3 regions of the Mesorhizobium sp. WSM4837 genome follow, and region 3 is predicted to be linked to each of the others. Evidence: predicted binding sites of a transcription regulator. Region 3 holds the regulator's gene; each other region holds the start of a gene.
The links. Region 3 encodes LexA, which represses DNA repair genes until DNA is damaged. Its sites were predicted from a motif close to TGTTCNNNNTGTGTTCNG; they were not measured.
Positions count from the first base shown of each region.

Region 1: the regulator LexA is predicted to act here: its motif matches at 2,434-2,451, upstream of AC0L3D_RS13315 (ImuA family protein).
Region 2: the regulator LexA is predicted to act here: its motif matches at 2,568-2,585, upstream of AC0L3D_RS07145 (DUF3072 domain-containing protein).

Region 1 is NZ_JBVVQE010000018.1:95,094-99,258, reverse strand. Features, by position in the region: gene AC0L3D_RS13320 (DUF6504 family protein) at 1-1,386, opposite strand, end outside; gene AC0L3D_RS13315 (ImuA family protein) at 1,328-2,410, opposite strand; gene AC0L3D_RS13310 (metallopeptidase family protein) at 2,596-3,018, shown strand; gene AC0L3D_RS13305 (DUF1737 domain-containing protein) at 3,205-3,411, opposite strand; gene AC0L3D_RS13300 (HpcH/HpaI aldolase/citrate lyase family protein) at 3,437-4,165, opposite strand, start outside.
Region 2 is NZ_JBVVQE010000009.1:16,389-20,553, reverse strand. Features, by position in the region: gene AC0L3D_RS07155 (helix-turn-helix domain-containing protein) at 179-1,321, shown strand; gene AC0L3D_RS07150 (ATP-dependent DNA ligase) at 1,772-2,473, shown strand; gene AC0L3D_RS07145 (DUF3072 domain-containing protein) at 2,620-2,838, shown strand; gene AC0L3D_RS07140 (phospholipase D-like domain-containing protein) at 2,980-4,165, shown strand, end outside.
Region 3 is NZ_JBVVQE010000025.1:76,813-80,977, forward strand. Features, by position in the region: gene moaC (cyclic pyranopterin monophosphate synthase MoaC) at 1-64, shown strand, start outside; gene AC0L3D_RS16870 (molybdopterin molybdotransferase MoeA) at 64-1,269, shown strand; gene lexA (transcriptional repressor LexA) at 1,374-2,111, shown strand; gene AC0L3D_RS16880 (ComEC/Rec2 family competence protein) at 2,105-4,165, opposite strand, start outside.

The sequences.
Region 1 (4,165 bases), on a different contig from region 3:
ACCGTCGCTATCCTCGATGCGGAAATAATCCCGGGTCGCTTCCTGCCCCGCTGCCTCCCGCCACCATTCCGCGGCGATGCGTTCCGGCCCTTCGGCGCGCGCCACCCGGTAGAGAGCCCGCCGCCAGCGGAAATTCATCGGCGGTCCCTCAGGCATTTCGGTGGCCGGCACCTCGATCGGTTCGGGCGAACGGAACAGCCGGATCGGCCGTTCCGGCGGAAAGACAGGCCTAGTGTCTTTCATCTTGCCCGGCTGCTTCGGCGCAGAGACCCTTTGCGGCGCCTCCGCATAGGGATGCGTGGCGACGGCGCGCTCGGGCAGATGACTCTCGACGGCAACCGGTTTCAAAACCGCGCTGTCGCCGAGCCGGGCGCGGATGCGGTCGGCGAAAAGGGCGATGTCGGCGCCGTCATCGCGCGTCTCGCCGGTCAGATCCGCCTGCTGCATGTCGAAGGCCGCGGCCGACAGCACCGAGAGGCGCACGAGATCGAAGCCATAGCCGGCATCGATGTCCTGTTCGAGCGCGGCAAGCCTCTCGTGGAACAATTTCTGGATCAGCAACGGCTCGCGCAACGGCCGCGAGGTGCCGACGGCGATGCGGCTGACGGCGCCGTCGACGCGGAAAAGCAGCAGCGCCAGCCTTCTTGCGCCCTCGCCGCGGCGCTCGAGGTCCGCCTTCAATGTCGTCGCCAGCATTTTCACCAGCCGCTCTATTTCGTCGGTCAGCATGATCGGTTCGGCGAGATGGCGTTCGACCGAAAGCGGCGCCACCGGCAGGCGCGGCGACACCGCCTCGTCGAGGCGGCCGAGCGCCTGGTCGAGACGCAAAAGCAGCGATCTGCCGAAGCGGCGGGCGAGCGGCGCGCGCGGTGCTGCCATGACGGCGCCCGCCGTGCGCAGGCCGACGCTTTCCAGGCTGGCGCGGATGTCAGGCTCGATGCGCAGCGCCGCCAGCGGCAAGGGCGCGAGAAGCGCTTCCTCCTCGCCACCGGGGACGATGCGATCACCAGAAAACCGCGCTGCCGCCCAGGCTGCACCTGGTGTGGCGGCAAGGCCGGCGCGGACATCGAAACCCTGATGGAAAAAGCGCGACAGGATGTCGTCCAGCATCGCCCGTTCGCCGCCGAAAAGATGGGTGCAGCCGGTGACGTCGAGGAACAGGCCATCGGCTGCGTCGATCGCCACCAGCGGAGTGTAGCGGTCGCACCAGTCGGCGAGGCTTTCGAGCAGGCGGCGGTCGGCCTCGGGATCGGCTTCCACGACGTCGATCGACGGATGCATGGCGCGCGCGTCGGCTATGCCCATGCCGCGCTTCAGATGAAGCGCCTCAGCCCGCTCGTCGAGGGCGGCGATGCGCTGCGCGTTCGCCTGGCGATGGCTGATCACCAGCGGCAGGTGATCCGACGGCCGCGAACGCCAGGACCGCCCCAGACGCTGGCGCAGGATCCTTTCCGCGGCGAGATGCGGAAACCACAGGGACAGGATTCGCTGCCCGTTCTTGCCGTCTTTCCCCGGCCCTTCTTTCCTCGAAACTGCGTTCATCGGGGTTCCACTCCAGTGTGAATTGTCCTGGCAAGGCGGTGCGGCTCTTGCCGATGCTGACGGTGAAGGCGGGACGGCCGATCGAGCCGGCGAGCGGCCCGGCGATCGTCTGGCGTGGTGCCGACGGCGCCGCCGACAGGACGAGGCGGACGGGTGCCGCCGTCGGCTCGGGTTCGCCGGCCTGGCGCAGCAAAAACACCGGCCGGCCGGCGCTCTGTGCCCGGGCGTGCAGCCGCCGCGTCGCGGTGAGGTCCAGCCGCTGCGGACTGCCGCGGATTTCGAGGATGACGGCGGCGAGCGCCGTCATCCGGGCGGCCTCCTCGGCGGTCCACAGCGCATCGAGGAGCCTTGGCGCCTCGGAAAACAGCAATTGCTCCGGCTCGATGCCGAAAAGGCGATGAAGTCCTGTGGCATAGGGGAAGCCGGCCTCGCGGAAGATTTCCGCGGTGCCGATCCACAGGACCGGCAGTCGCGGCCCCTGTTTGAGGATCAGGCTGACGAGCGACAGGGCGAAGCCGGCGACGGCCCCGGCATCGCGGGTCGCGGCGCCATGGATCTCGCTCAGCGCCGCCTTCGGCAGGCCGCCGCCGAGCGCAGTATCGAGATCTTCGGCGCCGGTGCGCAGAAACGCATCGGGCGGCGCCACGGCGAGGCCGCGGCGGACGATTGTCAGATTTTTGGGCGTGATTTTTTTGGGCGTGACATCAGCTGTTGGATCCCCGGGAGTGACATCAGCTGTTGGATTCCGGGGCGCATCAACGGGGGCTGCGGCCGGCGCCTGCAGGCGCTCGGGCAGCGTTCCCTCGATCTTCGCGATCTGGCGGCGCAGGGCAAAAACAGTCTCCCGCGCCACGGCGCTTGTCGCCATGACGGTCAGCTTCCACTCACAATTGTTCCTGTTATGTTCTAATAGATTCCAGAGGGCGGCCGAAGAGTCAAGCGGAGTCATGGGCGCAGTCATGGGGAATTTATTCCTGCCGCGCGTGGACGGCAACCCGGCCAATTGCCGAGTCCGGCGCGAAAGCCTATATGCCGGGATCAGAAGGACAAAGCATGGCCCGCATCTACAAAACCCGTACCTGGCACGACGAGCTTTCGCCGTCGATGGAGGAAATGGAGTTCCTGGCGCTAGAAGCTTACGCCCATCTGCCGGAGGAGTTTCGCAAGCTGACCGGCGAGATCGTCATCCAGATCGCCGAATTCCCGACCGACGAAATCATGGACGACCTGTCGCTGGAAACGCCTTTCGACCTGCTCGGCCTGTTCGAGGGGCGCGGCATCGCCGAGCGCTGGAATCCGCAGACCGGCGAGGGGCCGAACCGCGTCACGCTCTACCGCCGCGCCATCCTCGATTACTGGGCCGAGAACGAGGAGACGCTGGGCGACATCGTCACCCATGTGCTGATCCACGAGATCGGCCACCATTTCGGCCTGTCGGACGACGATATGGAGCGGATCGAAGAGGCGGCCGAGTAGGCTGTGCTGATATTAAGGTGATGCCGGCCTGCGAACGGCAGTTCCCTGCGCTTCCGGTGCTCACACCCAAAAGTACGCTCCGCTCCGGTTCTCGGAAACTACCCAGTCTGGTCGCTTCGCGCCCGTCTTCGACTCCGGCGCGGCCTGACCTGAATCTCAACACACCCTGCGTCGAGCTTTGCAAATCTACCAATCGCTGAGCTTGGTGTCGGGCCCGTATTCCTGGCCCTCGACATCCTTCACTACGGCCTGGCCGCAGCGCATGACCTTGGTCTGCTTGTCGTAGGAATAGGTCGGCGAGCCGAACAGGTGCCAGCCCTTGTTCAGCGCTGCCGTCACCTTGTGGCAGAAGCTGGAATCGTCCGGGCCGGACAGAAAGCGGTAGAGTTTCATTTTTCATTCCTGTGGTGGGTTGCGATCATGTCCCGCTGGCGCTGGCGGCCGCCTTCGCCAGCAGTTTCTCGGCCTGCGCCAGATGCAGCCGCTCGAGCATTTTTCCGTTCAGCGCAATGACTTGCCTGCCGGCATTTTCGGCAAGCGCGAAGGCCTCCTTGACCGCACGCGCCTCGGCCACGGCTTCGGCAGATGGTGCAAAGGCGCGGTTTGCGGCATCGATCTGGGCCGGGTGGATCAGCGATTTGCCGTCGAACCCCATGGCGGCTGCTTCCGTGCATTCGCGCGCAAAAGCGTCCAGATCACGAAAATCGTTGAAGACACCGTCAAGCAGGTCGAGGCCACCGGCGCGTGCTGCGAGCACCATCTGCATCAGCCATGGCGTGAGATAGCGCCGGTCGGGCGTAGCGAGAATGCCGGTGTCCTTGACCAGGTCGTTCGTTCCGGCAACGAAACAGACCAGCCGCGAGGCCGGATCGCGGCCAAGCTCGGCAATCGGGCCGATGTTGAGCAGCGCCTTGGGCGTCTCGATCATCGCCCACAGCTTCACCGCGTCGGGTGAAAAATAGTCGTCGAGGACGTCGCCGGCTTCCAGGACGTCGCGCGGCGTGTCGACCTTGGGCAGCAGGATGGCGTCGGGCTCGCAGCTTGCCGCCGCCAGCAAGTCCTTGGCGCCCCATTCGCTGGAGAGCGGGTTGATGCGCACGATCATCTCGCAGCGTAGGCCGGGGCGGTTGGCGAAGATGCCGGCCAG
Region 2 (4,165 bases), on a different contig from region 3:
CGTTGAAGAGTGTCGTTATCGTCGCATCCAGAAACTTATCTCGGAATGCATTTCTTGCTGTAACCCAGTGTGATAGCCCTCTGTGGACTCGCGTTCAGCTGGTCTTGCCAGATGGCTGTGATACACCACATGATTGCGGTGGCGATGGGCATACCGGAATCGGATACGGCACTACGCGATGGACGCTAAGAGGCAGGACAAGGCGCTTGCGAGGCAGGCGCTTGAGCGCGATCGACGTCGTTGGCCGCGCGAAGCTCAGCCTTACAATGAGGCTGCCCCGTCACTTGCGCCGGCGCTCGAACCTTTGCCCTTTTCGACGCTCGAACTGGCGCCAGAAGATCAATTCGTCGCTTGGCAGGCGCATATGGCTCCGCTTGTCGAGATCAAGTTGCCGGATGACAAATCGCTCGACGATGGCTTTCCCGCCGACCACACGGCTTGGAACCTCGGCGGCATGCTGATCGTTCAACAGCGCGCACCGGCACATAGTTATATGCGTTCTGCTGCGAAGCTTCGGTCCAGCTCGATCGATCACTGGTATATCGCTTTGCCGCATACTGGCCGGTCGTGGACGGAGGTCGATCGCCGCGTAGCGGAAAACCAGCCGGGCAAATTGGAGATTAGATCGCTTGGCTACCCGTTTCGGGGGAGGGCAACGGAATCCCAAAGTCTCTTTCTCTATTTGCCGCGTGATTTGTTCGCCGATGCGGCGGCAGCCCTGGACGCAAAGAATAATTCAATTCTGTCCGGCAACTTTGCCAACCTTTTGCTCGACTACCTCAAGAACATCGAAGCAAGACTGCGCAGTCTCACGGTTGACGATCTGCCCCGCATCGTGCACGCAACCCGCAGCATGATCATTGCCTGCCTCTCGCCCCCGGCGGAACATGCCGCGGCCACCGAACAATTGGTGAGTGTCGCGCTGATGGAGCGAGCCCGTCGATACGTCCACAACAATCTGGATGCGGCTCATCTGACGCCGGATTCAATGTGCCGGGCGCTCGGCGTCTCGCGGACGCGTCTTTATCAGTTGTTCGAACCGAGCGGTGGTGTTCTCCACTACATACAAAGTCGCCGACTTCTGGCAGCCCATGTTGCGCTTAGCGATCCGGCGGACAGCCGGCGCATTGTTAATATTGCCGAAGCCGTCGGGTTTAGTTCAGCGGCTAATTTCAGCCGAGCTTTTAGCAAGGAATTCGGCTACAGCCCCCGCGAAGTCCGAAGCTCCGTGGTGTTACCGCGCCCCGCCAACTCCGTTTCGCATGCCGGACACGAGGAGGCCTCTTCCTTTGAACATTGGCTCAAAGCGCTCGGAAGCTGAGTACAAGATCGGGATGAACCAGAATATTTTCGTGTCGCGTTCACCGCGCCATCAATTATAGCCGATCCCCGATTTATCAACCGACTGTTCATCGATGTCGCCGCGCATCACAGCGGAGCATACATTGCAACTACGCAGCATAAGACACTTGTTGAGAGCGCGAGTCGTATGTTTGCCAAGTCTAGAAACAAAGAGATAGAGCGGTTCTGCGGTTCCTTGAAATGACGAACCGCTCTAGCCCGGATTATCTCACCAGCAAAGGGCTGCGTAGGCTGGCGGCGATCCCGGACAGCAATTAGCCGGTCGGGAACGGTGCAAGAGCGCCGCGCCGGGCAAGATATGTACGCCGGGATAAGTATTAGGATGCAAAGCTAACGACAGATCGGCTTCGTGCGTAGATGCTTGCAATGCTTGGCGGGGGCTCGGCGGCTTGACGGGGGCTCGGCACAGGTGGCAGGCATCATGTTGGGGAGATGTCGTGCTGCCTGTGCCGATAGCCGCCGCTGCGCGGTCAAGGTGGCGTCATTGAGTAAGCGTGCCAAGGTCGTTGGCGGCCGGCTGGAGTTTCTTCCGCCGCAGATCCCGACTCGGGTCGAGCGGCCGCCTGAAGGTGAGGGCTGGGTCCACGAGGCCAATCTCGACGGCTATCGAACCCAGATCATCATCGATAATGGCGGTAAGCGTCTTTACAACAAGAACGGCCGCGACTGGACCACGAAATACTGGCCCATCGCACTAGCCGTCGATCTGCCATGCCGGACTACCATTCTCGACGGCGAAGTCATTGTTCCCGGCGAGCAGAGCGCTTTCGATTGCCCTGCGCTGGAAGTGGCGATCTGGAACGAGCCGAGCCGGCTGGTGTTCGTCGCGTTCGATATCCTCCATCTCGACGGCCACGATCTAGGCTCCTTGCCGCTGCTGCAGCGCAAGCAGGCGCTGTGGCAACTGATTGAGCCTGGCCTCGGCAAGATCCAATACAGTGAGCATTTCGAGGGCAGCGCGCTGGCGCTCTTCCGCACCGTCGAGAAGATCGGGCTCAATGGAATCATCTCGAAGCGCGCCGACAGCCGCTACAGGAGCGGACTGTCGAGCACATGGCTGAAGGCCAAAAAATTTGAAGAAGCCGACTCCCGAGTTGGGGGTCGTTTATGAGCCAGGCACGGTTCCAATGCCCTGATCGCTGCTCACGGGCGTCCTCACCGATTTGAGGCCTACGCGGGCGGACGCGACGCGCATACCAATCTGGCGGAACAAATCATGATCATTCTCATTGTGGTGATCATCAAGGGAGATTGATCATGGGTGACCGGCACAACCCAAAAATCGAGGCATCGGCAAATGTCGAAAAGGACCCGGAAGATTGGATCAGCGGAGATGATCCCATGACCCCCGCACAAGCCTCCTATTTGAAAACTTTGGCCGAACAGGCCGACGACCCTGACGCCTATGCTGACGGCCTCAGCAAGGCGGAAGCCTCTAAACGCATCGATGCACTCCGGGAGAAGTTAGGCCTGTAGTGCCCGCTCGTGGCTGTTGGCCTCCGGCGACGGGGCCGTTCCATCGAACCCGACAGCGGCTCTGTCCAGTTTGTTACCGTGGTCTGACCCCGGGGATGAGTTGCATTGCGTTCTGCAACCGCTCGCTGGATAGTCCTGGCGATGTTGCAGACCTTGATGACTCATTGGCCCCAGGTCCTCGCGATCATTTCGGTGGTGATGGCGGCCATCGGCATCGTCCACGCCATAATGACGAAGGAAGACGTCCGCGCCGCCACAGGTTGGGTCGGCGTGATGTTCCTGTCGCCATTCCTCGGCGCGATCATCTACGCCGTTGCCGGCATAAACCGCATTCGTCGTGCAACGATCAGCGCCATGCGGCCCCCTTCCAGCGAGGCGGCTTCCGCAAAACATGAGCGCAACTTTGCCGCCGAGGAATTGATTGCCGAGCGGTACGGCCAACGCTTCACCGGCTTGAAGACATTGGGCGACAGGGTGGCCCGGCGTGCCCTGACCTCGGGAAACGCGATTGCGATATTGGAGACAGGTGACGAGGCCTATGCCGCAATGTGCCGAGCGATTGACGGCGCTCAACGCACTGTCCTTCTCGAGACCTACATCTTCGACAATGACGATGTCGGGCGGCTTTTCGTGGAATCTCTCGCGCGAGCCGTCCAGCGGGGTGTCAGCGTTCGCGTGCTGATCGATGCCGTCGGGGCGCGTTACTCCGTCCCCAGCATTCTTGGGCGCCTGCGAGAGGCGGGAATCCCGGCAGACCTCTTCAACGGCAACATTGTCATGGGCCTGCGTCTTCCCTACGCCAACCTCAGAACGCACCGGAAGATCCTGGTCGTCGATGGCACGATTGCGTTCACCGGAGGGATGAACATCCGAAAGGGATTCTCAGCCGAGTTCGCCGGCTCCTCCAGCGCGAGGGACACGCATTTTCAGGTCACCGGGCCGGTCGTGGCCGACCTTTTTTCGGTTGCCGCCGAAGATTGGCGCTTCGTGAGCGGCGAGTTCCTGAAAGGCGACACCTGGCAAGTGGCCACGTTTCCCGCGGCTCCCGCTCAACCGATGCTGGCGCGGGCGGTTGCATCCGGGCCGGATGCCAGCATCGAAACGAACCACAACTTGCTGATCGGGGCATTTTCCGTCGCCCGCAAATCGATCCGCATCATGTCGCCCTATTTCCTGCCGGATCGGGAACTGATCAGCGCGCTGACGACCGCGGCCAGGCGAGGTGTCGAGATCGACATCGTGGTACCGGCGATGAACAATCTTTTCCTTGTAGACCGGGCGATGACGGCGCAATTCGATCAGGTCCTGAAGCACTATTGCCGCGTAT
Region 3 (4,165 bases):
GGTGGAAAAGACCGGCGGCAAATCCGGCGACTACAAGGCGGATGCCCAGGGGGCAGGCCAATAATGGCGCTGCTTGCGGTCGCCGAGGCGCTCGAGCACCTGCTTGCGGATGCTGCGCCCTTGCCGGCTGAAAGCGTCGCCCTGATGGATGCCGCCGACCGCGTGCTGGCGGAGCCGCTCATGGCGCTCCGCACCCAGCCGCCATTCAACGCGTCGGCCATGGACGGCTATGCCGTGCGGGCCGACGATGTCGCGTCCGTGCCCGCGAGACTTTCGGTGATCGGCATGGCGCCGGCCGGACGAGGCTTTGCCGGAACAGTCGGCGCGGCGCAGGCCGTGCGCATCTTCACCGGCGCGCCGCTTCCCGGAGGCGCCGACACCATCGTCATCCAGGAGAATGTCCGCGACCTCGGCGGCGGCATGGTCGAAGTGACCGCGCCGACGGTTGAAGGCCGCAACATCCGCCGCCTCGGGCTCGATTTCTTGCAGGGCGACATGCTGCTGGAGAAGGGCCGCCTGCTTGATCCCGCGGCATTGTCGCTGGCGGCGTCGGCCAACCACCAGCAGGTCCGCGTGGTGAAACGGCCGCTGGTCGCCATCATCGCCACCGGCGACGAATTGCTGCCGCCGGGCAGCGACCTTGGCCCCGACCAGATCATCTCCTCCAATGCCTATGGCGTCGCCGCCGCGGCCCGCTCGGTCGGCGCCTGCGCACTCGATCTCGGCATCGCCCCCGACCGCAAGGAGGCGATCGCCGCGCTGGTGAAAAAAGCCGTCGCCGCAGGCGCGGACGTCATCGTTACGCTGGGCGGCGCCTCGGTCGGCGACCACGACCTCGTCCATGACGTGCTGACCGGCGAAGGCATGGCGCTCGATTTCTGGAAAATCGCCATGCGGCCCGGCAAGCCACTGATGTTCGGGCGGCTGGGCGCCATCCGCTGCATCGGCCTGCCTGGCAATCCGGTGGCCAGCCTGGTCGGCACGCAGCTCTTTCTGAAGCCGCTGCTGGCGCGGCTCGGCGGCCGCGCGTTCCGCCAGGACATGCGTCAGGCGCGGCTCGGCGCCGCCATGCCGGCCAACGATCTCAGGCAGGACTATGTACGCGCGGTGGTGAAGGAAGAAGCTGGCACGCTTGAGGCAACGCCGTTCAGTGTCCAGGATTCCTCGATGCTCAGAATGCTGGCCGACGCCAACGGACTGGTCGTGCGCGAGCCATTCGCTCCCGCGGCCGCAGCGGGCGCCGCCTGCAGCGTGCTGATGCTACGCTGAACAAAACGTCAACACATTCATTAAACTTTAAATGGTTGCGGAACACAACTGGAACAGATAGTGTTTGTTCTGGGTTTGTTTTTCTGATTCTGTTGGGGGTCGCGATGCTGACACGCAAACAACATGAACTGCTGATGTTCATTCACGAGCGGCTGAAGGAAAGCGGCATTCCGCCCTCGTTCGACGAGATGAAGGAAGCGCTCGACCTCGCCTCCAAATCGGGGATCCACCGGCTGATCACGGCGCTGGAGGAACGCGGTTTCATTCGCCGCCTGCCCAACCGCGCCCGCGCGCTGGAGGTGCTGCGCCTGCCCGATTCAATCGCGCCGGGCCTCAATGCGGCGCGCAAATTCTCGCCGAGCGTCATTCAAGGCTCCCTTGGGCAGGGCGGCCTCGGACGCCAGATCAAGCCGGCGCCTTCGCGCATGCGTGCGGCCGGCAATGACGACGACGTCGCTGCCACCGTTTCCATACCGGTGATGGGCCGCATCGCTGCCGGTGTGCCGATCGACGCCATCCAGCACCAGACGCATTCGATCTCGGTGCCACCGGACATGATCACCGGCGGCACGCACTACGCGCTGGAGGTCAAGGGTGATTCGATGATCGAGGCCGGCATCTTCGACGGCGACACGGTCATCATCCGCAACGCCGACACCGCCCAGCCTGGCGAGATCATTGTCGCTCTGGTCGACGAGGAGGAAGCGACGCTGAAGCGATTTCGCCGCAAAGGTGCCTCTATCGCACTGGAAGCCGCCAATCCGGCCTACGAGACGCGCATCTTCGGGCCGGACCGGGTCAAGGTGCAGGGCAAGCTCGTCGGATTGATCCGGCGTTACTGAACGGCGGGCTTCCTGGGTTTCTCGGCCCTGCGGTATGGCGGCAGGCCCCTCGCCTCGCGCGAAAATCGCCGCTGCTCATGCCAGGGCCTATATGGCTGTCTGACGGCAAAACGGATTTCTGCGCGCGTCGTCGCCGATAGCGGATCGAAGAAGACGGCGGCACTGCCCATGCGAGCGAGCTGCCGTTTGGTGACGACGAGAACCAGCGGGTTGCGGCAGGGTTTGTAATAGGCTGTGGCATCGTCGATGACGATCAAATCCGCAAAGGCACAGGCCGGCCGCGCGGTTTCACGGTTGTCGGCGAGCGCGATGAGCGCGCCGGACGGATGCCGGGCCAGGCACAGGCCGGCAGTGCAGGTGAAAGGCGCTCCCGGCGGCAGGTCGGCCGGATCGGCGATGTCGAACCGCACATCTCCTTTTTCGAATGTCTCCGGCTCGACGATCGTTGTTGAAACCAGCGCATGTTTCCAGTTGTCGGTGGTGAATTCGTTCGAACGCACCCGGTTGACGGCAAGTTCGCCGCCGCCGATCGGCAGTGCCACCAGATGCGCATCCTCCGAGATCAGCACGTCGGGGGTGCGCGTCTCGGAAATCGTCAGCAGGCCGGCGAGCGCAAAGGGAAGTGCCGCAACCCGCAGCCACGTCGTGGCCATCGTGGCGATGACCAGGGCGACCGTCACCAGCAGAACCGATTGCAACGAAATCAGGCCGACTGCATCGACCGGCGAACGCTCCGAGATCCATCCCGAAATTGCAATCATCGCCGTCAGGCCCTTGCCCATCATGTAGAGGAAAGGGCCGTCGAGGCCGAAAGGCATTGCCAAGGCGCTGAGGACGGCCAGGAACATGACGATCGTGACGATCGGCATGACCGCCAGATTGGCGAACAGGCTGAGCGGCGAGACGCGCTGGAAGTGCCAGATGGCGAAGAGCGCGGTGGCGCTGCCGGCAATGATGGAGGTCATTGCGATGGTGCCTGCCCCAGCGACGAGCTTGCGCGTGACGAAAGCGGCCGGTGACCGTCGCTGTCGCGGCGCCTTGGCCTTGTCGGCACGAAAGTCGGACCAACTGGCATAGGCGCCCACGAGAGCCGCAGTCGCAGCGAAGGACATCTGGAAGCTTGGGCCGACCACCTCGTGCGGCGACACGACGATGACGGCGATGGCCGAAATCGCCAGGTTGCGCATGGTGAGTGCCGCCCGGTCGAACAGCACGGCGACAAGCATTACCGCCAGCATGATGAAGCTGCGTTCAGCCGCGACCACGATACCGGAGAAAATCAGATAGGCAGCGATGGAGACGAGTGCGGCAGCAGCCGCATATTTCTTGACCGGCCGGCGCGACGAAAAGTCGGGAAACAGCGCAAAGGCGCTGCGCAGCAATCCCATGACGGTGCCGGCGACAAGCGCCATGTGCAGGCCGGAAATGGAGATGATGTGGTAGATGCCGGTGCGCCGCATCGATTCGTTTATCTCTTCGGGGATGCCGGCACGCACGCCGACGATCAGCGCAGCGGCAATCTCCCCCTCGGCACCACCGATGCTGTCCCTGATATGGTCGGCGATGGTTTCGCGCGCCTTCTCGATCGACGAAGAAAGGCGTGCGGTTAACGGTGCATCTTCGGAGACGACGATCTTTGGACTGCCGAGGAAAAAGCCACTGGCACCGATACCGGCGAAATAGCTGTCAAAGGAAAAGTCAAAGCTGTCCGGTCTGACCGGGCCAGTCGGAGGCAGAAGCCTCACATAGCCGGTTGCCACCGAGCCTGCGGTCATCTCAGCGGGAATCTTGCGTGCCGACACCCTGACACGTTCGGGTGCATAACGCAGTGTCGGCCGGGCGGTCGACATCACATCGATGGTCAGCCTGATCCGGCCGTTCGCCATTTGGTCGAGCCTGACGACACGGCCGGTCAGCCGGGTCTGGATTTCCGAACCGAGCATCTTCGTTCCGGCGCGCCAGGTTTCAACCTTGGCGGCGAGCACACCAAGCGCGCACAGCAACGCTGCCATGAAGCACAGGTGCGTTTTGCGGCGTGAGCGCGTGACGGCCGC